DNA from 4 places in the Martinezella sp. CNPSo 3959 genome. Region 3 is predicted to be linked to each of the others. Evidence: predicted binding sites of a transcription regulator. Region 3 holds the regulator's gene; each other region holds the start of a gene.
What was found. The regulator PhoB, encoded in region 3, activates phosphate uptake and scavenging genes when phosphate is short. The targets are predictions, from matches to a motif close to TGTCATNNANCTGTCAT.
Positions count from the first base shown of each region.

Region 1: the regulator PhoB is predicted to act here: its motif matches at 1,953-1,969, upstream of AC13RE_RS10750 (DUF47 family protein).
Region 2: the regulator PhoB is predicted to act here: its motif matches at 2,698-2,714, upstream of AC13RE_RS04090 (BtaA family protein).
Region 4: the regulator PhoB is predicted to act here: its motif matches at 1,709-1,725, upstream of AC13RE_RS20790 (DUF2794 domain-containing protein).

Region 1 covers NZ_JBXSOV010000003.1:20,320-24,530, reverse strand. The annotation lists gene ligD (DNA ligase D) at 1-822, opposite strand, end outside; gene ku (non-homologous end joining protein Ku) at 825-1,712, opposite strand; gene AC13RE_RS10750 (DUF47 family protein) at 2,013-2,630, shown strand; gene AC13RE_RS10745 (inorganic phosphate transporter) at 2,630-3,634, shown strand; gene AC13RE_RS10740 (LLM class flavin-dependent oxidoreductase) at 3,777-4,211, shown strand, end outside.
Region 2 covers NZ_JBXSOV010000001.1:808,974-813,184, reverse strand. The annotation lists gene AC13RE_RS04100 (glycoside hydrolase family 25 protein) at 1-516, opposite strand, end outside; gene AC13RE_RS04095 (class I SAM-dependent methyltransferase) at 730-1,350, opposite strand; gene AC13RE_RS04090 (BtaA family protein) at 1,401-2,648, opposite strand; gene AC13RE_RS04085 (serine hydrolase domain-containing protein) at 2,841-4,211, shown strand, end outside.
Region 3 covers NZ_JBXSOV010000004.1:28,194-32,404, forward strand. The annotation lists gene pstA (phosphate ABC transporter permease PstA) at 1-393, shown strand, start outside; gene pstB (phosphate ABC transporter ATP-binding protein PstB) at 409-1,224, shown strand; gene phoU (phosphate signaling complex protein PhoU) at 1,276-1,989, shown strand; gene phoB (phosphate regulon transcriptional regulator PhoB) at 2,021-2,704, shown strand; gene AC13RE_RS12590 (GcrA family cell cycle regulator) at 2,796-3,332, opposite strand; gene AC13RE_RS12595 (aspartate aminotransferase family protein) at 3,757-4,211, shown strand, end outside.
Region 4 covers NZ_JBXSOV010000010.1:193,314-197,524, forward strand. The annotation lists gene AC13RE_RS20780 (Bax inhibitor-1/YccA family protein) at 1-355, shown strand, start outside; gene AC13RE_RS20785 (GNAT family N-acetyltransferase) at 474-1,031, shown strand; gene AC13RE_RS20790 (DUF2794 domain-containing protein) at 1,286-1,687, opposite strand; gene AC13RE_RS20795 (DUF1223 domain-containing protein) at 2,037-2,780, opposite strand; gene acnA (aconitate hydratase AcnA) at 3,039-4,211, opposite strand, start outside.

The sequences.
Region 1 (4,211 bases), on a different contig from region 3:
ATAGCCATCGAATTTGATTTCGTGAAGCCACCGGGAGCCTGAAGGTGGCTTGGATACCAATGTCGCCAAAGCAGGTTCGACGAAGGATGGCAGAGTGGCCTTCCGTGCGCCCTTCAAAGACGAGGGATCAACGGGCGTTGCGTCCGTTGGCGTTGCGGTTTCGCCGGCTTCCCCCTTGGCGGCATCATCCTTCTTTCGGACGCTCCTGCGACGGATCTTCCCCGTCTTCGAGGACCAGCCCGGCTTTTCGTTCTCGACTTCGTCTATGACACGCCCCGTTTTTGCCGATTCCGGTCGTTCCTCGAGAATATCGGCAGCGCCTTCCGGGCGCGCCGCCTCGTCTTCGCCTTTGATCAGCAGCCAGTTTTCCCGTTTCTCGCGTGGCTTCCCCGCCATGCGGATCAGATGCCACCGGCCGCCGAGTTTCTTTCCGTGGAGCTCGAATTCCAGATGTCCCTTCGCAAGGCCCTTGTGGGGATCGCCAAGCGGTGTCCAAGAGCCGCTGTCCCAGACGATGACAGTTCCGCCGCCATATTCCCCCTTGGGGATCGTGCCTTCGAAATCACCATACTCCAGCGGGTGATCTTCGGTCTGCACCGCGAGCCGTTTTTCTCCGGCTATTAGGCTCGGCCCTTTGGTCACGGCCCAGCTCTTCAAAACACCGTCCAATTCGAGGCGAAAATCATAGTGGAGCCGGCGCGCATCGTGTTTCTGAATGACGTAGCTGTTGCCGGATACTGCGATCTTTTTTCTGCCGGCTCGCCCTCTCGGCTCGGTCGTCTTGCTGAAGTCGCGTTTGCGGTTGTAGATCTCCAATGCCATTGTCAGCTCGCCTTGCGTTGCGGCCGCGAAGAAGATTTTGTTCGCGATTTTACCGTCTTGCGGGAGGTCGCGCCCGGTTTTCTAGCGGGTTCCTTTGCGCTTGCCTTACCTTGGCCACTCATGCCGGCGCTCTGGCGCAGAGCCTCCATGAGATCGGTCACCTTGGCGACCTTTGCCGGCTTGCGTTGCGGGATCTTCTTGCCCTCGATCTTGGCCTTTACCAGTTCTGCAAGCGCGGCCTCATAGCGGTCGTCGAATTCGCTGGGATCGAATTTGCCTTTCTTGGTGGTGATGATGTGCTTGGCGAGATCGAGCATTTCGCCCTTTATTTTCATATCGGGCACATCCTCGAAGGCTTCTTTTGCCGAGCGAACCTCGTAGTCGAAATTCAATACCGTCGCGATCAGCCCTTTGCCGTGGGCACGGATCATGACGGTTCGCAGGCGGCGAAACAGAACGGTTTGGGCAATGGCAGCGACCTGCTTCTTGCGCATTCCGTCGCGGATCAGTGCGAATGCCTCTTCGCTCGCAGGAGTGGAAGGGGCGAGATAATACGGACGGTCGAAATAGACGTCATCGATGTCGTCGCATGCCATGAAGGCCTTTATCTGCAAGACCTTGTCGCTTTCCGGCACCGCCGCGGCGATTTCCTCAGGCTCAAGAACGATGTAATCGTCCTTGTTGAGTTCGTAGCCTTTGACCTGATCCTCGCGCGACACCGGCTTTCCGCTCGCGACATCTATGAATTCCCGTCGGACGCGATTGCCGGTTGCGCGGTTCAGCGTGTGAAAGGAAATTCGCTCGGAAGTGGAAACTGCCGTATAAAGCGCAACAGCGCAGCCGACCTCCCCAAACTTCAGATATCCTTTCCATTGCGCACGCGCACTCATCAGCGGACTCCATGTCGACGACAGGAAACAAACGGGACCTGGCGGTCATTGTTCCCTGTTGTCCTTGTTTTGTTGGAGAAGCCGATAGAAGCGCATGGCGATTTTGACTCGCTTTATACGGTTCTTACGTATCGCCCAGGTCTCGGTGTGGCACCTCTATGGGCATCCCAACTCTTGCGAGACTGTCGAAGACCGTGGTTTCGCGGGCACATTGGCTTTTCATGGTGGCCTCCATCATTTATGACGGATTTATGACAACACACGTTCGGAGCGCCGAGAGTGAACTGGTTCCGTAAATTGATGCCCCGGGAAGATCGCTTTTTCGATCTATTCGGGCGGCATTCCCGTACAATCGTCAGCGCCGCAGAAGCCCTTAACGAACTGCTGAGCGGCAAAGATACCGAGCAGCACTGCAAACGCATCGTCGAACTTGAGAACGAGGCCGATGACATCACGCGCGAAGTTTTGCTTGCGGTGCGGCGCAGCTTCATCACGCCTTTTGACCGTGGCGATATCAAGGATCTCATCATGTCGATGGACGATGCCATCGACATGATGCACAAGACGGTCAAGACAATCCGCCTGTTCGAGCAGGATAGCTTCGATCCCGGCATGCAGGAAATGGGCGGCGCGATCGTTCAGGCGGCAAAACTGGTGGCTGATGCAATTCCTCTTCTCGATCGTATGAGTGCTAATTCCTCCCGCCTCAGCGCGCTCACGGAAGAAATCGTTGCTGTCGAAGAGCGTTCCGATGAACTCCATGAGCAGGGGCTGAAGGATCTCTTTCGCCGCCATGGCGCAACGAACCCCATGGCCTACATCATCGGCAGCGAGATTTATGGTGAGCTGGAGAAGGTTGTCGATCGGTTCGAAGATGTCGCCAATGAAATCAGCGGCATTGTGATCGAGAACGTCTGATGGAGGCCACCCTCGCTTTTCCGCTGCTGGCGGGTCTCATCGCGGTGGCCTTGTTCTTCGACTTTTTGAACGGGCTGCACGATGCCGCCAATTCCATTGCTACCATCGTCTCGACACGGGTTCTGCGGCCGCAATATGCGGTGCTATGGGCTGCATTCTTCAATTTTATCGCCTTCCTGTTCTTTGGGCTTCACGTTGCCGAAACCCTCGGCACTGGCATCATCGATCCCAATATCGTCACGCCACAAGTCATCTTCGCCGCCCTGATGGGAGCGATCGTCTGGAACATCGTGACCTGGGTTTTCGGCATTCCATCGAGTTCGTCGCATGCACTGGTCGGTGGCCTCGTCGGCGCCGGGCTGGCTAAAATCGGCATGGGCGCCATTGTTTGGTCGGGCTTGCTGAAGACGGCCGGCGCCATCGTCATGTCTCCGTTACTGGGCTTCGTTCTCGCGCTTTTCCTCGTGCTGTGCGTGACTTGGATATTCATTCGCCAGACGCCCTTCGCCGTCGACAGCACCTTCCGTGTGCTGCAATTTGTCTCCGCCTCCCTCTATTCCCTCGGTCATGGCGGAAACGACGCTCAGAAGACGATGGGGATCATCGCCGTTCTGCTCTATTCCCAGGGGCATACCGGAGCGGAGTTCCATGTCCCCCTCTGGGTCGTATTGTCCTGTCAGTCCGCGATGGCGCTCGGGACGCTGTTTGGCGGCTGGCGGATCGTGCATACGATGGGTTCGAAGATTACCAGGCTCAACCCAATGCAGGGTTTCTGTGCCGAGACGGGTGGTGCTTTGACCCTGTTTGCCGCGACATGGCTCGGCATCCCAGTCTCGACGACCCATACGATCACGGGCGCTATCATCGGCGTCGGGGCTGCCCGGCGCGTCTCCGCAGTCCGCTGGGGATTGGCGGGCAATATTGTCATCGCATGGGTAATAACGCTTCCGGCTGCGGCTGCTATCTCCGCACTCACCTATTGGATGACGAATTGGGTCGGATAGAACTGTGCCTTCAGGATTGAAGACATCCTAAGCACGAATATTCTACAAATTTAGTAGAAAAAGAACGACCTGTCTTTCTGAGGCCGGAGGGTCACGCTAGCATTCTGTCCAAATCCGATGAAGGAAACCATAGGACATCGATATGCCGACCGAATTCATCAGCGTCACCTTTCCGAATGCCTCGACCGAGCTCAATCCTCTGGAAAACCCCGCGCTCGACCCGCAATTCCTAGAGCGCTATGCCCGTTCGCTCGATGATTATGGCTTTAACTACACCCTCATTCCCTATGACAGCGCGTCCTTCGACCCCTTTACCATCGGCGCAACGGTTGCGGCGCATACGAAGAATATCAAGATCATCATCGCCCTTCGTCCGAACACGATCTATCCGACGGTTGCGGCAAAATCGCTCGCCACGCTCGATCAGCTGAGCGGCGGGCGTGTGGTGGTTCACTTCATTGCCGGCGGAAGCGATGAGGAGCAGGCCAAGGAAGGTGACTTTCTTGACAAGCGCCAGCGCTACGAACGGCAGGAGGAGTATATCCGCATTCTGCGACGCGTCTGGCAGTCGAGTGAA
Region 2 (4,211 bases), on a different contig from region 3:
CAGGCGATCCATAAAGCGCTTGATCTCGGTGCGTACCGTTTCAGGAGCCGGTCTGGTCTTGCAGGTGGGGGAGCCCGGGTTCCATTCGACGTCGACGACGGGCGGAAGCGCCATGGCATCCTTCGGCACGTTGCGGATGAACCAATCGGCCTGCTCGTCGGCCGTCGAGCAGAAATAGAAGAAATGATAGGGCGCATGCAGAAGTCCGGCAGCACTCGCTTCATTCCAATACTCGGTGAAGCGAGGGTCGATCCGGTCCTTGCCCTCTGTCGCCTTGATGAAGACGAAGGCGACGCCCGAGCCCTTGACGGCTTTCCAATCGATATCGCCCTGCCATTTGGAAATATCGATGCCATGGATGGGATGGCGCTGCGGATGATCGCGGCCGAAGTCCTGCGGTTTCGTGTCGGCAAATCTGGTCTTGGGAAGGGCCGCCGTCGAGAGGGCGTCATAGCCCGTTGTGCAGCCGGTCAAGGCAAGAGCGAGCGGCAGTAGGCATGCCAGAAGCCGGCGCATAGATATCCTGTTATGGCCCGAGTGATCTTGCTGCCCCAAGACTTGGCTTCCGTAATGTGGTCCCCGAGAATCCGAAAGAGCGGCAGACCATACCGTTGCCAGCTGGTCTTGCCACTTTATTCACCATATCAACGTAAAAAATGCGTTATCTTCAAGCAAATTCTTATGCTTGCGCCTTCCGAGGCCGGATTTTGCGCTGGAATCTGTCGCCGCTCAGGCGCCGCACCGGGTCGCTACGGCCCGCCAGGCGTAGCCACGGCCGATCTTTTCGGTTTTCACCGACATGCCCCGCACCGCAGCCTTCTCTTCGAGCACGGTCAAAAGATCGGCGCGGGGAGTGACGTGGAATTTCTTCAGCCAGCCTTTGAGCATGGCACGGAACCAGCCCGGCAATCCTTCCTGCTGGCCGAAATCGACGATGTGAAGCTCGCCGCCCGGTGCGACTGCGTCGAGCGATGCGTCGACGGCATTTTTCCAGTCCGGGATCATCGACAGCGCGTAGGAGATCATGACACGGTCGAAGCCCTCGGTGCCGAAATCGTCGGGCGAGAAAGCGGTGGCATCGGCGACGCGAAAATCCGGCATCTGTTTCAGGCCGCGGAAATTATTGCGGGCCGAGATCAGCATTTCCTGCGAGATGTCGAGGCCGTAGAGGCGGGCGGAGGGGAAGCGCCGATAGGCGAGCAGCATATTGCGGCCGGTGCCGCAGCCCACTTCCAGAAGCGAGCCGCCGACGGGGACATTCAGCTGTTCGATCGTGCGATCGCGGCCGAATAGGTAATATTTGCGGGTCAGGTCATAGATGTGACGCTGATAACGGTACATGCCGTCCATCAGCTTGGCGTGATTGTTCTCGCTGGTTTCTATGCCTGTATCCGCCTGGCTCACGCTTTTTTCCCGTAGATGTGGAAGCCGCCATAGATGGCCGAGCGATCACGAACATTGAGTTCCTGCGAACGCTCTTCGAAATAGACCCACTGATCGCGGATCGCTGGAGAAAGGCGGCCTTCGATGATGCTCTTTTCGGCGGCCGTGCGGAAGATGACGCGGGCGCCTTCGCGCGCCGTCCGGGTGATCTCCGCCCAGAGGCCATTGAGCTGCTCGTCGGTCATCCAGTCCTGCGCATCGAGGAGGATATAGCGATCGCGCGAAGCTGCCGGCTTCGAAGCGAGAAGCTCGGTGAAATTGGCGTGATGGACGCTCACACGATCGGCATTGGCACGGATCGCCTCATAGTGTTCCGGCTTGAGATAGGTGGGCAGAGGGCCTTGGTGCTGGGCAGCGTAGCGCCGAGAGAATGCCTGCCAGGCAAAGTAATTGTCGCGCATCGGAAAATGACAGGCGAGCTTTTCGAGCCGGTGTTTCAGCACGGCGGAAATGGAATCGTCGCCCGCCAGGCTCGCAAGCTCGTCATATTGCTGCGGCGGGATGCCGAGGCCAAAGAGCGAGCTCTTGCGGCCGAGCAGCCAGCGAACCGCCGGTTTGTCAAAGATCGGAGCAATTTCTTCCTCAAAGAACTGACGCTGCTCGCGCATGGTACGGGCTTCAGTCATCTTTTGGAGGCGAACGCCGTGCAAGCGTGCCAGTATATGGGCAGCGCCGATAAACCGGCCGAGAAGGCCGGTCTTGTAGATATTGCGGTTGAAGACCGTGATGCGGCGGCGGCCATAGAGATCGCGACCATCCCAGTAGTCAGCCGTGGCCGTGTCGAGGCGCGGCGCGATGAACTGGTCGTAAGCCTGGCTATTGCCCGCAGAATTCGCCGTTCCGAAGAAACGCACCAGGTCCGCATGGCCGGGAAGCAGGCGGAAGGCAGCTAGCTTCAGCTTGTTCAGTGCGATGTGGTGGCGATTGAGATCGACAACATCGATGGATGCAGGATTTTGCGAGAGGTAGGCGAGCATGTTGCAGCCGCCCGAACCGATGGTGACGATGCGATGATGCGCTTCCAGCTCCATCGCCTCCATATCGATATCCGGATCTTCCCAAATCTGCGGATAGACAAGACCGGAAAACAACATGCCGAACAAGCGCTCGGAAAGGCCTGCCTTAGACAGTGCCTTGTGCTGAAGCAGAGCGTCCTTGAGTTTCCGGTTCTTTTGGAGACCGGCATCCGGGGCGAATTCCGTCATCTGAGTCTTGTCACCGATTTGTGAAGTTCAGGGCGTGTAACCCGGCAATGCTACAGTCTGATGACGCGGGCTGTTGGCAGATCCAGCTGCAAGGCATCCTTGCACATATTTAAGGAGCCCTGATCATCGTAGATCTTTCATCTTGCTGCGTTTCCTGATTGTCTCCGCCTACCTTTCTGGAGAGTATGTGACATGCGTTTGATATCGAGAGTGATCGGGGCTCTTATTGTTCTGCTGCTGATCATTGTCGCCGGCGGAGCCGTTTGGCTCTCTCTTTATCCGCCGGAATTGCTGAAGGTCGGCGATGGCTACGCGGCAAAGATCGTCTGCTCCAATACGTTCGTGGCCAAGCGGGACCCGGACAAGGTGATGGAGGAGGATGTCCAGGCTCCCGGCAATCCGGCATTGAAGCTCATTCGCGTCTATGTCGATCGGGACGAGGGCGTGGTGACGGCCCGTTTCCTGGGATTGTTCGCGCCGAACCGTGCGCTTTATCGCGGTGCGCTTGGCTGTGCGCTGGTGCCGGACGGCGATCTGCAAACGGCTCGCAGCGCCGTCTTCCTCAACAAGGTGAAGGCGCCGAAGAACGATGCGGTTTGGCCGGATGGAGATACGGTAGACCTCGGTCAGGGTGACGTGGGGAGGAGGCTTGCCGATGTCGTATCGAATCCGGATCTTGCCGGGCCAGCCATGCGCGCGATCGTCGTGGTCAAGGATGGCCGTATTGTCGCCGAGACCTATGGCGATGGCTTCAGCAAGGCAACGCCGCTGATCGGCTGGTCGATGACCAAGACGGTGAATGCCGCGATTATCGGCCGTCTCATGCTGGCCGGGCGCATGTCCTTCGACGATCAGAATCTTCTGCCGCAATGGAGCGCCGACTCGCGTAAGGACATCAAGCTCAGCGATCTTCTCGCCATGGAAAGCGGGCTTGCGTTTAACGAATCCTATGGCACCGTATCGGATGTAACGCGCATGCTCTATCTCGACGCGGATGTGACGAGCCTAGCAGCCAATGCGCGTCAGCTGGCAGCGCCGGGCGAGCGTTTCAGCTATTCCAGTGGCACGGCCGCGCTGCTTTCTCGCCTGTGGATGAACCGGCTGCCCAATCTGAGCGCTGCCATCTCGTATCCGCGCGAAGCGCTCTTCGGACCACTCGGAATGTATAGCGCTGTTTTCGAGGCCGACGAGCGCGGCACCTTCGTCGGCAGTTCCTATCTCTATGCCAATGCCCGGGATTGGGCGCGCTTCGGCATGTTTCTGCTACAGGACGGGGTCTGGAATGGGCACCGTTTGTTGCCGGAGGGGTTCGTCGGCGCCATGCGCACGCCGACGAAGGCTTCCGAGGGCGTTTACTCGCAGGTTCAGGCCTGGCTTGCGGGCCCTGGCGGCTCGAACGCCCAATTCGGTCTGCCCGCGGATGCATTTTGGATGACCGGTCATGACGGCCAAACGGTCGCAATCGTCCCGTCCGCCAATCTCGTCGTCGTGCGGATGGGGCTGACGCCGACCTGGGCGGACTATCGGCCGCAAATCCTGCTGAAGCGGATCATGGATGTGATA
Region 3 (4,211 bases):
ATCGCCACACGCTCGGCGCTGCGGGCCGTACCGCCGTCGATCCGCAGCGCGGCGCTCGGTCTTGGTGCATCGCGCATGCAGATGGTCTTCCATCACGTGTTGCCGCTTGCGATGCCGGGCATTCTGACGGGCACGATCCTCGGGCTTGCGCACGCGCTTGGCGAGACTGCGCCGCTGCTTCTGATCGGCATGGTCGCTTTCGTCGCCAACTATCCGGCATCGCCGCTCGAACCTTCGACGGCGCTGCCGGTGCAGATCTACATGTGGGCGAGCGAAGCCGAGCGGGCCTTTGTCGAAAGGACGTCGGGTGCCATCATCGTGCTTCTCTTCTTCCTCGTCGCGATGAACATCGGCGCCATCCTGCTGCGCCGCCGCTTTGAGCGGCGCTGGTAAGGGAGGGCGCACGAAATGAACATGATGACGGAAGCCGCCAGCGAAAAAGCATTGTCCAGGAAGATGATGACGATCCCCTACAAGATGATCGGCCAGGACGTTTCTGTGTTCTACGGCGACAAGCGGGCGCTCTTTGACGTCAATTTGAAGATCCGCGCGAATACGGTTACGGCTTTGATCGGCCCTTCCGGTTGCGGCAAGTCCACCTTCCTGCGCTGCCTCAATCGCATGAACGATACGATCGAGACCTGCCGCGTCACCGGCAAGATCACGCTCGACGATCAGGATGTCTACGACGACAGCATCGACGTGGTGGAGTTGCGCGCCCGCGTCGGCATGGTCTTCCAGAAGCCCAACCCGTTTCCGAAGTCCATCTATGAGAACGTCGCCTACGGCCCGCGCATCCATGGCCTGCATCGCTCAAAGGCCGATCTCGAGCATATCGTCGAGCGCAGTCTTCAGAAGGCCGGTCTCTGGGGCGAGGTGAAGGATCGGCTCCATGATGCCGGCACGAGCCTGTCCGGCGGTCAGCAGCAGCGTCTGTGCATCGCCCGCGCCGTCGCGGTCAGTCCGGAAGTCATCCTGATGGACGAGCCATGCTCGGCGCTCGACCCCATCGCAACCGCCAAGGTTGAGGATCTCATCCACGAACTGCGGGAGAATTTCACCATCGTCATCGTGACGCACTCCATGCAGCAGGCAGCCCGCGTCTCGCAGCGTACCGCAATGTTCCATCTCGGCCACCTGGTCGAGGAGAACGACACCGATAAGATGTTCACCAATCCCGACGATTTCCGCACGCAGGATTACATCATGGGCCGTTTTGGTTGATGATGTCAGGCGCGCGGCTCATTTCACACAGTTCACCTTGAGGATAGAAAAATGGTCTCCACTCACATTCTCTCTGCCTATGACGAAGACCTGAAGTTCCTGACGCGCCGCATTGCTGAAATGGGCGGCCTGGCAGAGCAGATGGTTAGCGACAGCGTACGCGCGCTGGTCAACAGCGACACTGCCCTGGCCCAGAAGGTCATCTCCGACGACGTCGTTCTCGATCATGCCGAGCGCGAAGTCGGCGACAAGGCGATCGTCACCATCGCCCGCCGTCAGCCGATGGCGGCTGACCTGCGTGAAATCATGGGCTCGATCCGCATCGCCTCCGATCTGGAGCGCGTCGGCGATCTCGGCAAGAACACCGCAAAGCGCGTCATCGCCGTCCAGGGCACCGGTGTCCCGCGCCGTCTCGCTCGCGGCATCGAGCATCTCTCCGAACTGGCGCTGAGCCAGCTCAAGGAAGTTCTGGATGTCTACGCGACCCGCTCGCCGGACAAGGCCGTGTCGATCCGCGAACGCGACGAGGAAATCGACGCCATGTACACCTCGCTCTTTCGCGAGATGCTGACCTACATGATGGAAGATCCGCGCAACATCACCACCTGCACGCATCTTCTTTTCTGCGCCAAGAACATCGAGCGCATCGGCGATCATGCCACCAACATCGCCGAGACGATCTATTACATGGCGACGGGCGCGCAGCCGGAAGGCGAGCGCCCGAAGGACGATACCGCCAATACCGTCGGCGCAGTGACGGAATAATCCGAAAGCGAAGAAAGGAGACCATAGGCGCATGGTTCCGAGAGTTGCTGTTGTAGAAGACGAGGAAGCGCTCAGCGTTCTGCTGCGCTACAATCTTGAGGCCGAAGGCTTCGAGGTAGACACGATCCTCAGAGGCGATGAGGCCGAGCTGCGTCTCCAGGAGCGCATCCCCGATCTCCTGATCCTCGACTGGATGCTCCCCGGCGTGTCCGGCATCGAGCTCTGCCGCCGGCTGCGTATGCGGCCGGAGACGGAGCGTCTGCCGATCATCATGCTGACGGCGCGCGGCGAGGAAAGCGAGCGCGTGCGCGGGCTTTCGACCGGCGCGGACGATTATGTCGTCAAGCCGTTCTCGACGCCGGAGCTGATGGCCCGCGTCAAGGCGATGCTGCGGCGTGCCCGCCCGGAGGTTCTCTCCACGGTGCTGCGCTGCGGCGATATCGAGCTGGATCGCGAAACCCATCGCGTCCACCGCAAGAGCCGCGAAGTGCGGCTGGGGCCCACGGAATTCCGCCTGCTGGAGTTCCTGATGTCCTCGCCGGGCCGCGTCTTCTCGCGTTCGCAGCTGCTGGACGGCGTATGGGGTCACGATATCTACGTCGACGAACGCACGGTCGACGTCCATGTCGGCCGCCTGCGCAAGGCGCTCAATTTCTCCAATATGCAGGATGTCATCCGCACCGTTCGCGGCGCGGGCTACTCCATGGAGGCCTGATCGGGTATCCCCGATCAGGCATTCAACATAGCGGCGGAAACAGAAAACAGGCCCCAAGGGCCCGTTTCTTTTATCTCATCGATGGCGCGTCTCAGCCGCGTGGTTGCGCTGGCCGACGGCGTTCATGCACCGGCTGGTAGGCCAGGCGCTGATGGTAGGTGCAGTAAGGCGATGAATCTGGGCTTTCGTTGCCGCAGAAATGGAAATCGTCCTTCAGCGGATCGCCGACCGGCCACTTGCAGGTGCGCTCCGTCAGTTCCGTCAGGCCGAGGCGGCGGGAGATCGGAACGACGACGTTCGATGCCGGGCGATACTGGATTTCATTGACGGAATCGATCTCGATCTCTTCCTTCAGCATGGTTGCGCCCTGCTGGCGGGCAACCACCGTGCGGGTAGCAACGCGCGATCCGTAGGTCGCAGCGCGAGGTGCCGCTGCGCTTCGCTTCGGCGTGCGCGCTGCGGTTGTCGTGCCGCCCGCCTTCGCTCGGCCGGGGAGGTTCAGGCGATGTACCTTGCCGATAACGGCATTACGGCTCACGCCACCGAGCTGCGCAGCGATCTGGCTGGCGCTCAATCCTTCGGACCATAGCTTTTTCAGCTTCTCGACGCGTTCGTCTGTCCAATTCATGCCCTGTCTCCGCTGTCGCGTTTCCGATGGCAGAATCCCTCACCATTGCCTCGCATGGTATCGAGGCGCGAAACGCTCTAAAATTGTGGTGACTAGTTCCGCCGCATGCAGTCTAGCAATTGGTTTTTAACCTAGTGTGAGGCTGACTCCGTGACAAGAGTCGCGGGAATCTTGAGGAATCGATTTCGAGGTTTTCCCCAACTTGCTGTCCGGGCGTGGCATTTCTGCCATAGGCGCCGCCCGATGCATCTCTTTTGCCGGCAAGCGTTTTCTCGCACCTGCTAAAACGGCAGTTTTGTTGACATCGCGGTGCAAAACATCAATAGTGCCCAAGCCGCCGCAAGGCGGCATTTTTGATTTTTTCGGACCCGTTTCATCAAATGGAAGCGATCGGTCCTTAAAGTTGTGATCAGGAGATATGGCCATGGCCGAGACCACGCCGCTTTACGACACCTACTTGCGCGCTCCGCTGCGGTTCGAGCGAGGCGAGGGCGTCTGGCTGGTCACTGAGAATGGCGAACGCTACCTCGATTTCGCAGCCGGCGTCGCGGTCAATTCGCTCGGTCATGCTCATCCCCATCTTGTCGCCGAGCTGAAGGCGCAGGCCGACAAGGTCTGGCACCTGTCCAACCTCTATGAGGTGCCCGGCCAGGAGAAGCTGTCGAAGCGGCTGACGGAGGTGACCTTCGCCGACAAGGTGTTCTTCACCAATTCGGGCGCGGAGGCGCTGGAGTGCGCCATCAAGACTGCGCGGCGCTATCAGTTCGCCAAGGGGCATCCCGAGAAGTTCCATATCATCACCTTCGAAGGCGCCTTCCACGGCCGCACCATCGCAACGATCGCCGCCGGTGGCCAGGAGAAGTATATCGAAGGCTTCGG
Region 4 (4,211 bases), on a different contig from region 3:
CTTCTTCGTGACCGCCGCCTCCTTCGGCGCGCTGTCGCTCTACGGCTACACGACCAAGCGTGACCTGTCGGCGATGGGCTCGTTCCTGATGATGGGTCTCTTCGGCCTGATCATCGCGACGCTCGTCAACATCTTCCTGGCTTCGTCCGCCCTGCAGTTCGCCATCTCCGTGATCGGCGTCCTGATCTTCGCAGGCCTCACCGCCTACGATACGCAGCGGATCAAGGAAATGTACTACACCGCCGATGATGCGACGGTGGCTGGCCGCAAGGCGATCATGGGCGCCCTGTCGCTCTACCTGGACTTCATCAACCTGTTCATGTTCCTGCTGCAATTTATGGGCAACCGCCGTTAATCGCAGCGTGAAATGAGATACGAAAAGGCGGCTTCAGCCGCCTTTTTTGTTTGCTTGGGCACACACCCTGCGATTTGATAGCTGCCGTCACAAATCCGCAGATCAGGCAATAGAAGCAATGTCCGTCAGCCTCCGCAGTGCAACCTCAGACGACCTTCCCCATATCACCGCCATCTACAGAGATTCCGTCCTCAACGGCACGGCAAGCTACGAAATCACGCCGCCGAACCAAGAGGAAATGACGGCCAGGTTCGAGGCGATCCGTGACAAGGGTTATCCCTATCTCGTTGCGGAAGACGATGCCGGCGCGTTCCTCGGCTATGCCTACGCCTCATCCTTCCGCACGCGGCCAGCCTATCGTTGGATGGTGGAGGACTCGATCTACCTGGCGCCGGAGGCCCGAGGGCGCGGCATTGGCCGATTGCTGCTCGATGCGCTCGTCGAAAGCTGCCAGACGCTTGGCTTCCGCCAGATGATCGCCGTCATCGGCGGCGCCCATCCCGCCTCCATCGCCGTACACCGCGCCGCAGGCTTCACCGAGACCGGCCTGTTGAAAGGCACCGGCTACAAGCACGGCCGATGGCTGGATACAATGCTGATGCAGAAAGCGCTCGGGGACGGCACGGAAACCGATCCGGATCCGTCGGTTTATCCGGGGACGTTGTTTGGTGGGTAACGCCAGTTTTGCATATGCCGTACCTCTAGATACCCCTCTGTCAGCTTCGCTGACATCTCCCCCACAAGTTGGGAGATCGTCGGGAGTTTGCGGCACATCTTTTTAAGCCAAAGGCCTGACGTTTCTGTAGCATCGATCTTCACTTTGGGTAGGCGCGTACCACAAGTTACCAATCTCCCCTTGTGGGGGAGATGTCCTGAAGGGACAGAGGGGGGTACCGCACTATCCACCAGCACATAGCCAATGAAGCGAAACTACTTCTCCACCAGCTTCAGCTGCTTGTCGAAAACCTTCAACACTTGGCTCAGCTCATGGCCGCGTTTCAGGATCATGCCGTTGGTATTGACGACGGAGAAGGCACCCTGCTTGGCCGAAAGCTTCGGATTCTTTTCGATGCGGAAGAGCGGCATCTCGCCGGAGCGCTTGAAGACGGAGAAAACCGCCTTGTCCTTCAAATGATCGATGGCGTAGTCGCGCCACTCGCCCTCGCCGACCATGCGGCCATAGATCCAGAGAATCGCATCCAGCTCCCGGCGATGAAACGTCACCGGCAGCGGGTCCTTGCTCTGTTTGTATTCTCTGAGATCAACGACGACGGATGAATTGGTTTCGACGGAACGGCTTTCACCGTGTCTCAAATCCGGCTGATCAGTCATCAATCCCCCAGGGGCTATCTCATGACAGGAGAATGACAGTTTGCCTCAGCCACATCAAATTGCAAGACGGCTGGCGGCTCACAATTTCTTTCCCAGCTGTGAAAGCACCTCGTCAGCGCCGCATTTCAGCCAAAACGACGCCCAATTTACAAGAAGTATAGGGAACCGTTTGGCGCCGCCGCGTCAAACGGCCCGGCCGGGGCGCATCGATTAAACCCCAGCCCCGAATGCGTCCTCGCCGGGCACCGCCTCTTTTCGGCGCTAGCCGAAATACAGTCCCCCTTTTTTGGGCGCCAGCCAAAATAGGAAGCCTTTTCGGTCCCAGCAGAAATGGAAGCTGAAAAACCGCTCAGCCGTCCGAGCCCACGGTCAAGACAGTCGCCCCCAGGATGGCGGCCGGATCGCCCGCAGGCGTCGATGCCTGCAGCAGAATCGCGAGGCCTCGCCGGCCGGCTTTATCGAGCACGGTAGAGGGCAATACGAGGCTCATAGCCTTGCCGTCCCACATGCCCACCGTCTCGACATCGGAGACGGCATGCATATAGGCAATCTGCTGGCCGGTATTTTCGCCGCCCTTAGGTGCCACCATCTGCTCCTTGTCGAAATAGACGGCAACCACATTGGCCTTGCCCTGCCCGGCTCCGATCTTGATCTCCAGCTCGTCGCCCTTCATGGCGGCACTGACCGGAACCGTCAGACCCTCGCCAAGGCGCTCAAACTCGTCGAGCTTGACGTTGATGCCACTGAGATCGGCGCCGTTCATATGGTCCCTGCCATTGACGATCGCCTGTGGCGTATAAACCCCGCTGCGGCCCATCGTCCGGGCATAGGCATACTGGCGCGCCGTATTGTCCTTGGACGCCATGGTGTCGTTCCAGCCGAGGTAATTCCAATAGTCGACATGGTAGGCAAGTGCCACGACATTGCCCTGATGGATCAGCTTGCGAAAGACCGCGTCGGCGGGGGGACAGGACGCGCAGCCCTGCGAAGTGAAGAGTTCGACGACGCCCTTGATCTTCGGAGCCTCCTGCGCATGCAGCGAACTTGCCAGCGCGATGCCTGCCAGAAGTGGAACCAAAAATCGAAGGCGCATTTCTATCTCTACCTCTGCATCCAATCTCGAGCGCCGTCTGCCTATACGGGCTCTGCAAAACTCGTGCTTCTTGGGGCGACCAGGCCACATCAAGCCCGAAAAATCTGAAACAAGAGATAATAGTTTAACGCGATGACGCAAAGTCACGATGGGGTGAGGCCGGAGTGAGCGGAAGTCTCGCCGTACACATCACCGTGAAAAACAAGAGGCCGCCGGAAGAGTTTTCCGGCGGCCTCCAATAACAGTGTTGAATGCCTATCAGGCAGCGAGATCGCGCAGAACCGTCTGCAAGATGCCGCCATTGTTGACGTAGACGACCTCATCCAGCGTATCGATGCGGCAGATGATCGGAACATCCTTCACGGAGCCGTCGCCATAGGTGATCTTGGCGATCTTACGCTCGCGCGGCTTGATGTTTTCCAGGCCTTCGATCGTGACCAGTTCGTCGCCCTTCAGGCCGAGGCTTGCCCAGGTGGTGCCTTCCTCGAAGACGAAGGGGATGACGCCCATGCCGACGAGGTTCGAACGGTGGATGCGCTCGAAGGACTGGGCGATCACTGCGCGCACGCCGAGCAGGTTCGTGCCCTTGGCTGCCCAGTCGCGCGACGAGCCGTTGCCGTATTCGACGCCCGCGAAGATGACGAGCGGAACGCCCTCGGCCTTGTACTGCATGGCCGCATCGTAGATCGACGTCTCTTCCTTGGACGGATAGTGGATGGTGTAGCCACCTTCCTTGCCGTTCGGGCCGAGCATGTGGTTGCGAATGCGGATGTTGGCGAAGGTGCCGCGCATCATGACTTCATGATTGCCGCGGCGCGTGCCGTACTGGTTGAAGTCAGCAACGCCGACGCCATGGCCGATGAGGTAGGAACCGGCCGGCGAGGCAGCCTTGATCGAACCGGCCGGAGAAATGTGGTCGGTGGTGATCTTGTCGCCGAACAGGCCGAGAACGCGAGCGCCCTTGATGTCGGAAACGCCGGCGCCCTTCTTGCCCATGCCCACAAAGTAAGGTGGGTTCTGCACATAGGTCGAGTTGTCGTCCCAGGCATAGGTCTGGCCCGGAGGAACCTGCACGGCCTGCCAGTTGGCGTCGCCCTTGAAGACGTCGGCATACTTGCTCTCGTAGAGCTCGCGGGTGACGTACTTCTGGATGAACTCCTGAACCTCGTGCGAGGTCGGCCAGATGTCCTTCAGATAGACAGGCTTGCCATTCTGGTCTTCGCCGATCGGCTCCTTCGTCAGGTCGAGCTGCACCGAGCCGGCGAGCGCGTAGGCGACGACGAGCGGCGGCGAAGCGAGATAGTTCGCCTGGACGTCGGGCGAGATGCGGCCTTCGAAGTTGCGGTTACCGGAGAGGACGCCGGATACGATCAGGCCCTTGTCATTGATCGTCTTGGAGATCGGCGCCGGCAGCGGGCCGGAGTTGCCGAT